DNA from 2 places in the Streptacidiphilus cavernicola genome. Region 1 is predicted to be linked to the other one. Evidence: riboswitches for the same ligand, from Rfam matches in the RefSeq annotation. Region 1 holds a riboswitch; the other holds the start of a gene.
The links. Region 1 has a riboswitch for cobalamin ahead of cobI (precorrin-2 C(20)-methyltransferase). Riboswitches for the same ligand answer to the same signal wherever they lie in the genome.
Positions count from the first base shown of each region.

Region 2: linked by a shared signal. The riboswitch ahead of ACEZDE_RS11875 (ribonucleoside-diphosphate reductase subunit alpha) and the one ahead of cobI (precorrin-2 C(20)-methyltransferase) in region 1 are both predicted to bind cobalamin.

Region 1 covers NZ_JBHFAB010000020.1:109,437-113,489, reverse strand. Annotated here, with positions in the region: gene cobM (precorrin-4 C(11)-methyltransferase) at 1-163, opposite strand, end outside; gene cobI (precorrin-2 C(20)-methyltransferase) at 160-912, opposite strand; cobalamin riboswitch at 987-1,129, opposite strand; gene ACEZDE_RS24490 (ATP-binding protein) at 1,312-3,675, shown strand; gene ACEZDE_RS24485 (hypothetical protein) at 3,963-4,053, shown strand, end outside.
Region 2 covers NZ_JBHFAB010000007.1:129,118-133,170, forward strand. Annotated here, with positions in the region: gene mctP (monocarboxylate uptake permease MctP) at 1-48, shown strand, start outside; gene ACEZDE_RS11860 (histidine phosphatase family protein) at 154-918, shown strand; gene ACEZDE_RS11865 (hypothetical protein) at 969-1,871, opposite strand; gene ACEZDE_RS11870 (GNAT family N-acetyltransferase) at 2,030-2,551, shown strand; cobalamin riboswitch at 2,570-2,716, shown strand; gene ACEZDE_RS11875 (ribonucleoside-diphosphate reductase subunit alpha) at 2,871-4,053, shown strand, end outside.

The DNA of each region.
Region 1 (4,053 bases):
CGTCCGGACGGGCGTGCTCCAGCACCTCGGCCTGGACCAGGCTGGCGGCCCAGATCACCGTGTCGGCCTCGGCTATCGCGCGGGCCGCACGGAACGTCAGCAGGTCGGCCGCGCCAGGACCGGCGCCCACGAAGGTCACTCTGCCGACAGGTCGATCGCTCACAGCTTGCCTCCACGGCGGGTTCGGGTCGCGGGTGCGATCAGGGTCGAGAGGTAGGGGAGCGGGCCGTCCAGCGGGTGCCCGGCCGGGCGGATCCGCTCGTCCGGCAGCCCCAGCGCGGAGCCCCAGACCGCGCTGCCGTCCCGGCCGGTCTCCCGCAGCGCGGCGCCGACCTGGCCCGCGAGCCGTCCGAACTTGTAGGCGACGACGGTGCCGGGCCCGGCCAGGGCGTCCCTGAGCACCTCGGAGCCCGCGGTGACCGGGACCAGGGTGAGCGGTTCGGTGCCCTCGGCCAGGACGGTGCCGCTGCGCGCGGCCAGGTCCTGCATCGCGGTGATCCCGGGGACGGTCTGCACCACCAGCCCCGGCAGCAGCGGGACCAGGGTCTGCGCGAGGTAGGTGAAGGTGGAGTAGACGTTGGGGTCGCCGATCGTGGCGAAGGCCACGTCGCCGTGCTCGCGCAGCAGTTCGGCGACCCGGGCGCCCGCGGCGTCCCAGGCGGCCTCGCGCCGGGAGCGGTTCTCGCGCTCGTTCAGCGCGAAGACGATCCGCTCGACCCGGGCGGCTGTCCCGGCGTCGTCGAGGTGGTGCAGCACGGTGGCCTCGGCGCGGCCGGTCTCCCCGCTGTCCAGCACCGGGACCACGACCGCGGACGCCTCGCGCAGCACCCGTACCGCCTTGACGGTGACCAGCTCGGGGTCGCCGGGGCCCATCCCGACGCCGGTCAGCCGCGGGGGCGCGGCGGGGCTCACCACGGTGCGGGCAGGCAGCGGCGGACGAGGGCGCGGCAGCGCATGGGGACAGTCCTCACTCGGGGTCCGCGCCCCGTGTCGTGGTGACGGCGGCCAGAGTTCCTGGCTCGCGGACGACCGCACCCGGTGTGACGGGGCCGCCGCCCGGTGACAGTGGCGGGACCGCGCCGGAATCGCACCGGACTTCCTCATCATTGCCGCCGTATCAGGCCTCGAAATCCCACCACGCCCGCCGGTGTCCGGTCAACCGGACGCCGGGGTGGCGGGCTGTGGGATGACCCACGTCCGCGGTTCCCGACCGGGTGGCGTTATCGCTGATCACCGGCGCGGAAGCGGATCCTCCCGATACGATCGGGTCAGTGCCGAGCGGTGCGGACCGGCGATGCGTGTGAGGTGGGCATGACCTTCGGCGTGCAGAGCGGTGCTGACCAGGTTCCGCCGTCCCGGGCCTGGGCGAGATCGGGGGAGCTGCCGGCCGAGGTCACCAGCTTCGTCGGCCGCGCGGACGAACTGGCCGCGGTCGAGCGGCTGCTGACACGGGCGCGGATGGTCACCCTGACCGGGCCCGGCGGCGTCGGCAAGACCAGGATCGCCCTGCGCACCGCCGCCGCGCTGCGCGGACGGGAGCAGAACCGGCACCGCGACGGCGTGGTGCTGGTCGAGCTGTCCGCCCTCAAGGACGCCGAACTGCTGCCCCGCGCGGTGTGCGTGGCGCTGGGGATCACCGACCAGACCGTCCGTCCGCCGCTCGACCTGCTCACCGAGCACCTGGCCGAGCGCTCGCTGCTGCTGGTGCTGGACACCTGCGAGCACCTGGTGGACGCCTGCGCCATGCTCGCCGACCTGCTGCTCAGGGACGCCCCCGGGGTCAGCATCCTGGCGACCAGCCGGCAGCCGCTGGACGTCCCCGGCGAGCACACCCTGGTGATCCCGCCGCTGCCGGTGCTGCCGGAGGCCGCGGACGGCGGGGCGGCGGTGGCGCTGTTCGCCCAGCGCGCCGCCGCGGTGCTGCCCGGCTTCGCGCTCACCGAGGCCAACCGGGCCGACGTGCTGGCGCTGTGCCGCCGCCTGGACGGCATCCCGCTGGCGATCGAACTGGCCACGGTGCGGCTGCGGGCGATCCCGCTGGAGCGGTTGGCGGCCCGGCTTGAGGACCGCTTCCGGTTACTGACCGGCGGTCGGCGCACCACCCTGCCCCGGCACCAGACGCTGCGGACCACCATCGGCTGGAGCCACGAGCTGTGCACCCCGGAGGAACGGCTGCTCTGGGCCCGGCTGTCGGTCTTCGCCGGCAGCTTCGACCTGGCAGCGGTGGAGCAGGTCTGCGTGGGCGGCGAGTCCGGCCCGGACGAGGTGGTCGAGCAACTGATCGGCCTGGTCGACAAGTCGGTGGTGCTCCGGGTCGACGAAGCGTCAGGAAGCACCCGCTACCGGCTGCTGGACACGATCCGCGAGTACGGCGGCGAATGGCTGGCGCAGACCGGCGAGGAACCGGCCGTCCGAGCCCGGCACCTGGAGCACTACCGGGCCGGGGTCCGCGACTTCCGCGCCCGGTTCCTGACTGACGATCAGGTCCCGCTGTTCCGCGGGCTGCTGGCCGAGATCGAGAACCTCCGCGCGGCGCTGGGCCACTGTGTCACCGAGGGGACGGCCGAGGAGGCGCTGGTCCTCACCACCGAGCTGTGGGAGTTCTGGGTCTGCTCCGGCCTGCTCGCCGAGGGCCGCTACTGGCTCGAACGCGCACTGGCCCGCTCGCCCGAGCCCACCGCGGCCCGCGCCCTCGCCCTCAGCTGGGGCGCCAACCTCTCGCTGTTCCGCGGCGACCACGACACCGCGCTGCCCGGCCTGCACGAGGCACTGGCCATCGCCGAGGCCCTGGACGACAACCGGCTGCGCACCCACGCGCACCACTTCCTGGCCCAGTCGGCCGGCTGGCGCGGCGACCACGACGCGGTCGGCCGGCACATCCAGGGCGTCTTCGGCTGCATCGAACTGGGCACCGACCCCACCGCCGAGGGGCTGATGATGCTGCACCTCGGCCTCAGCCGGCTGCTCTCCGGCGAGTTCCAGGCCGCCATCGCCGCCTTCGACCACGAGCTGGCGGTCCTCGCCGCCGCCCCGGGGGAGCGCTGGCTGCGCGGCTACCTGCTGGTCGGCCGGGCCCTCGGCCTTTACCACGACGGCACCAGCGCGGACTGCGCGCTGGCCGCCCAGGAAGCGCTCTCGGTCAAGGCCGAGCTGGGCGAACCCACCGGCATCGCCTACGCGTTGGAGGTGCTCGCTTGGCTCGCGGTGCGGGTCCGGCGGCATATCAGGGCCGCCTGGCTGCTCGGCGCCGCCGCGGTCTGCTGGAAGCGCTCGGGCCAACCGCTCAGCGGCGTCAAGGAGATGCGCGAGGTGCACGAGGCGGCCGAACGGACCGTGCGGGAGGCCCTGGGCGAGGAGCAGTACGCGGAGCAGACCCGGCTCGGGGCCGGCCTCGGCCTCGACCGGGTGATCGAGTACGCGCTCGCCGACGCCGACCTGCTGCTCCCCGCGCAGCGCGGCGAGCAGTCGCCCAACGCCGCGGACACGCTCACCCGCCGGGAGCGCGAGGTCGCCGAGCTGGTGGCCAAGGGGCTCTCCAACCGCGAGGTGGCCGAGCTGCTGGTGATCTCCAAGCGCACCGCCGACGCCCATGTCGAGCACATTCTGGCCAAGCTGGGCTTCTCCTCGCGCACCGAGATCGCCGCCGTGCTCACCCCACCGCGCCCACCTGCGTAGGTACGTACCAGCACAGATCTAGGTATACCCGGATCGGCCGGTTACCGATGCCCGCCCACCCGGTCCTGGGCGAGGCTGACACCACGTCGGGTCGCACCGGCTCCGTAACAGCAGGGAGTCCGCAAGGGTTTCTGGTCACGGTACGGGGGGCGACCCTGACGTCCGCCGCGGCGTCCGCGATTCAGGAGGGGCTCCCCCGGTTCCATCCGGACGGGGCGCCGCGGCGTGTCCCAGCGGTTCGCCCGACGGCGGTCCGCCCGGCTCCGACCAGGACCAGGACGTCGCCCATGACCGCCGCAGCTGCCGTCCCCCCCGACCCCTGCCCCACCGACGACGTGCTGCTCGGCCGGGGGCGCGAACTCGCCGCGCTCAGCCGCG
Region 2 (4,053 bases), on a different contig from region 1:
GCACCCCAGCCTGCGCTCACTCCGTCCGGCGCACCCCTCGCTCCCTGACGCACCCCCTTTGCGCCCCCCTGCCGGGCCGCCGCTCCCGCACACTGGGACGCGGCGGCCCGGTCTGCGACCCGCGCCGGGCCGGACGACCCGCAGGGGGTACCCGTGGAGCTCACCGACCATCACCGCCGCAGCCAGTCCGCGCCCGCTCCGTCCGCACCGCCCGTGCCACCGCGCCCGCTCTCGCTGACCGTCACCCGGCACGGCCAGAGCACCGCCAACGCGGCCTTCGCCGCCGCCGAGGCGGCCGGCGCGCTGACCACCGGCATCACCTGCCGGGACGCCGACCTGACGCTGACCGCGCTGGGCCGGGCCCAGGCCGCCGCGCTGGGCCGCCGGCTCGCCGCCCGCACCGAGGGGCCGCTGCCGCAGAGCCTGTGGGTGTCCCCGTACCTGCGCGCCCAGGAGACCGCCGAGCTGGTGGTCGCCGAGATCGACCGGGCCGGGCTGCCGCTGCCCGAGGTCCGCACCGACGAGCGGCTGCGGGACCGCGAGCTGGGCGTCCTGGAGATGGTCACCAAGGCCGCGATCGAGCTGCACCACCCGGCCGAGGCGGCCCGCCGCCGACTGCTCGGCGAACTGCGCTGGCGGCCCCCCGGCGGCGAGTCGCTCGCGGACGTGGCGCTGCGGCTGCGCAGCCTGCTCCGGGACCTCTACGAGACCGAGGCGTCGCGCCGGGTGCTGCTGGTCGCCCACGACGCCGTGGTGCTGATGCTCCGCCACATCCTGGACGACCTGGACGAGGCGGCGATCCTGGCGGTGGACCGGGCGGGCACGGTCGGCAACGCCTCGATCACCCGCTGGTCCCGGACCCCGTCCGGACGGCTGGCGCTGGACTGCTACAACGCCCCGGTCCCGCTGGACCAGTAGCCGGGGCAGCGGCCCGACCGGCGGTCGGATCAGCGGCGAGTCGGGGCGGATCAGCGGCGCGCGGACCGGCGGCGGGTCAGCCGGGCCAGCAGCAGCAGGCCCGCTCCGCCGCCGAGCAGCGCCGCGGACCCGGCCGCGGCCGCCGCGGTGGCGGGCGAGCCGCCGGTCCGCGCCAACTGCGCGTCCGCGGACGGCCTCGGCACCACCCGGAACAGGTGCGGGTCCGACACGCCCACCGGCAGCGGGACGGTCTGCCCGTCCAGCGCCACCGGCTCGTAGCCGATCGCCATGGTCACCCACTGGCCGGTGGGCGCGCCGCCCGCGAAGCGCATCCGCATCGGGAGCAGCCGGGTGCTCCCGGACGGCAGGGTCAGCCCCCGGGCCGGGCCGACCAGTCCCACCAGCAGGCCGTCCTCGGCGACCAGCGCGGTGCGCTGCCAGGCGCCGCCGCCGTCCCGCCACTGCACCTGGAGGTCGCCGGTGCGCAGCGCGGTGCCCTGCGCGCCGAACACCACCACCGGGAGCACCCCGGGGCAGGCGGCCGGGGTGGCGTTCCCAGCCCGCAGCGTGAAGCCGGACCAGTCACCGCCCAGGTCGTACGACGCCCGCAGCCCGGAGAACCCCAACCCCAACGGCGGCCGCCCGATCCCCGCCACATCCCGCCCGCACACCACAGCGCTCGGGGCCGGAGCCGGGCCCGCGAGAGCCGCCACCGGGGCCGCCGTCACCGGGGCCGCAGTCGCCAGGGCCGCAGTCGCCGGAGCTGCCGCGGTCAGGGCCGCGATCGCCGGGGCCTCAGTCACCGGGGCCGCCGTTGTCGGGGCCGCAGGCACCGGGGCCGCGATCGACCCCGGGTCCGGGGCCCGCGGCGCAGCCGCCTGTGCTGGGGCGGCGAGCAGGGCTGCCGGGGTGAGGGCCAGTCCCGCCAGGCCGAGTCCGATTCCCCGTCGCATCCCCGTCGCCCGACGCATCCGGTGCCGCCCTCGCTCCCGCTCACGCGCGGAGAGCCGGATCCCACCGCGGACACACCTCCAAATCTGACATACCGCCAGAAACCTCGCCTTCCGGAGCCGCTGCCGGAGTGACCCGGGCGGTCCGGCAGACTCTCCCCATGGACATCCTCATCCGCCCCGCTCTCGACTCCGAGCTCGACGCCGCAGGCCACCTCACCGCCGAGTCCTTCATCGCCGACGGCCACACCTCCCGCGGAGGCAGCTACGAACCGCGGCTGCGCGACGCCCGCGACCGCGCCGACCGGGCCGAGCTGCTGGTGGCCGTGGACCCCGCCGACGGCGCCCTGCTCGGCTCGGTGACCTTCGCCCCGCCCGGCTCGCCGTACGCGGACCTGGCCCGGGGCGACGAGGGCGAGTTCCGGATGCTCGCGGTGTCGCCCGCGGCCCGCGGCCGGGGCGTCGGCGAGGCGCTGGTGCGGGCCTGCCTGGACCGGGCCGGGGAGCTGGGGCTGCGCCGGGTGGTGATGTCCACTCAGCCGTCCATGGTGTACGCCTACCGCATCTACGAGCGGCTCGGCTTCGTCCGGACCCCGGAGCGGGACTGGTCGCCGATGCCGGACATCCCGCTGCTCACCTACGCGGTCGAGCTCACGCCCCGCCCCGCCGAACAAGCGGAGTGACGCGACACTACATGTAGGGGTGCTTTCTGGAAGCACCCCTACATGTATGCTCATACTCGCTGTCCCGCAGGGGAACCCGGTGCGATTCCGGGACTGCCCCGCAGCGGTGAGCGGCTGTGCCCTGCGCCCTCGCGCCCTGGCCTGCCGCGAGTCCGAGTACCTGCCGACAGCTCGTCCCGGCACCCCCCGGGGCGACGCACGTCCGGGCCTCGCGGGTGGGCCGGGGACGCGTTCCTGGCTGCCTCCGCGCGCCCGGTGACGCTCCCTCACGCCTCCCGCCGACGGTCCGCCGCCGACCGGCCGCCAACGAGGAGCGCAAGTGACGATCACCGAGACCGCAGCAGCGACGACAGTCCCGCACCAGGGCGACGGCCCCGGCCCGGACGTCCAGGACGCCCCCGGCACCGCCCTGCTGCGCACCCTCACCGAGCGCTCCGCCGACCTGGTGCACATCGACGCGGGCCGGGTCGCCGCCGCCGCCCTGCGCGGGCGCAGCGCGGTCGCCGACTACAGCGAGCTGCGCGGCCTGGCGATCGAGGCCTCCGCCGCGCTGATCGCCGAGGACCCGCAGTACTCGCGGCTCGCCGCCCGGCTGCTGGCCGAGGAGATCCGCGAGGAGGCCTCCGGCCAGGGCGCCACCTGCTTCGCCGCCTCGATCGCGGTCGGCCACCGGGAGGGCCTGATCGGCGACGACACCGCCGCCTTCGTCGCCGCCCACGCCGAGGCCCTGGACGCGGTGGTCGACCCGGCCGGCGACGACCGGTTCGAGTACTTCGGCCTGCGCACGGTCTACTCCCGCTACCTGCTGCGGCACCCGATCACCCGTCAGGTGCTGGAGACCCCGCAGCACTTCCTGCTCCGGGTGGCCTGCGGCCTCCAGGTCGGAGGCGTGGAGCGCAGCGACTCGGACAAGGGTGGCGGCGGGCGACGGGCGGGAGGCGTGGAGCGCAGCGACTCGGACAAGGGTGGCGGCGGGCGACGGGCGGGCGGCAAGGAGTCCGTGGCCGAGGTGGCCGAGCTGTACCGGCTGATGAGCCGGCTCGAATACCTGCCGTCCTCCCCCACCCTGTTCAACTCCGGCACCCGGCACCCGCAGATGTCCTCCTGCTACCTGCTGGACTCCCCGCTGGACGAGCTGGACTCGATCTACTCCCGCTACGCCCAGATCGCCCGGCTGAGCAAGCACGCGGGCGGGATCGGCCTCTCCTACAGCCGGATCCGCTCCCGCGGCAGCCTGATCCGCGGCACCAACGGCCAGTCCAACGGCATCGTGCCGTTCCTGCGCACCCTGGACGCCTCGGTCGCCGCGGTGAACCAGGGCGGCCGGCGCAAGGGCGCGGCCTGCGTCTACCTGGAGACCTGGCACGCCGATGTCGAGGAGTTCCTTGAGCTGCGGGACAGCACGGGCGAGGAGGCCCGGCGCACCCACAACCTCAACCTGGCGCACTGGGTCCCGGACGAGTTCATGCGCCGGGTGGACGCCGACACCGAGTGGTCGCTGT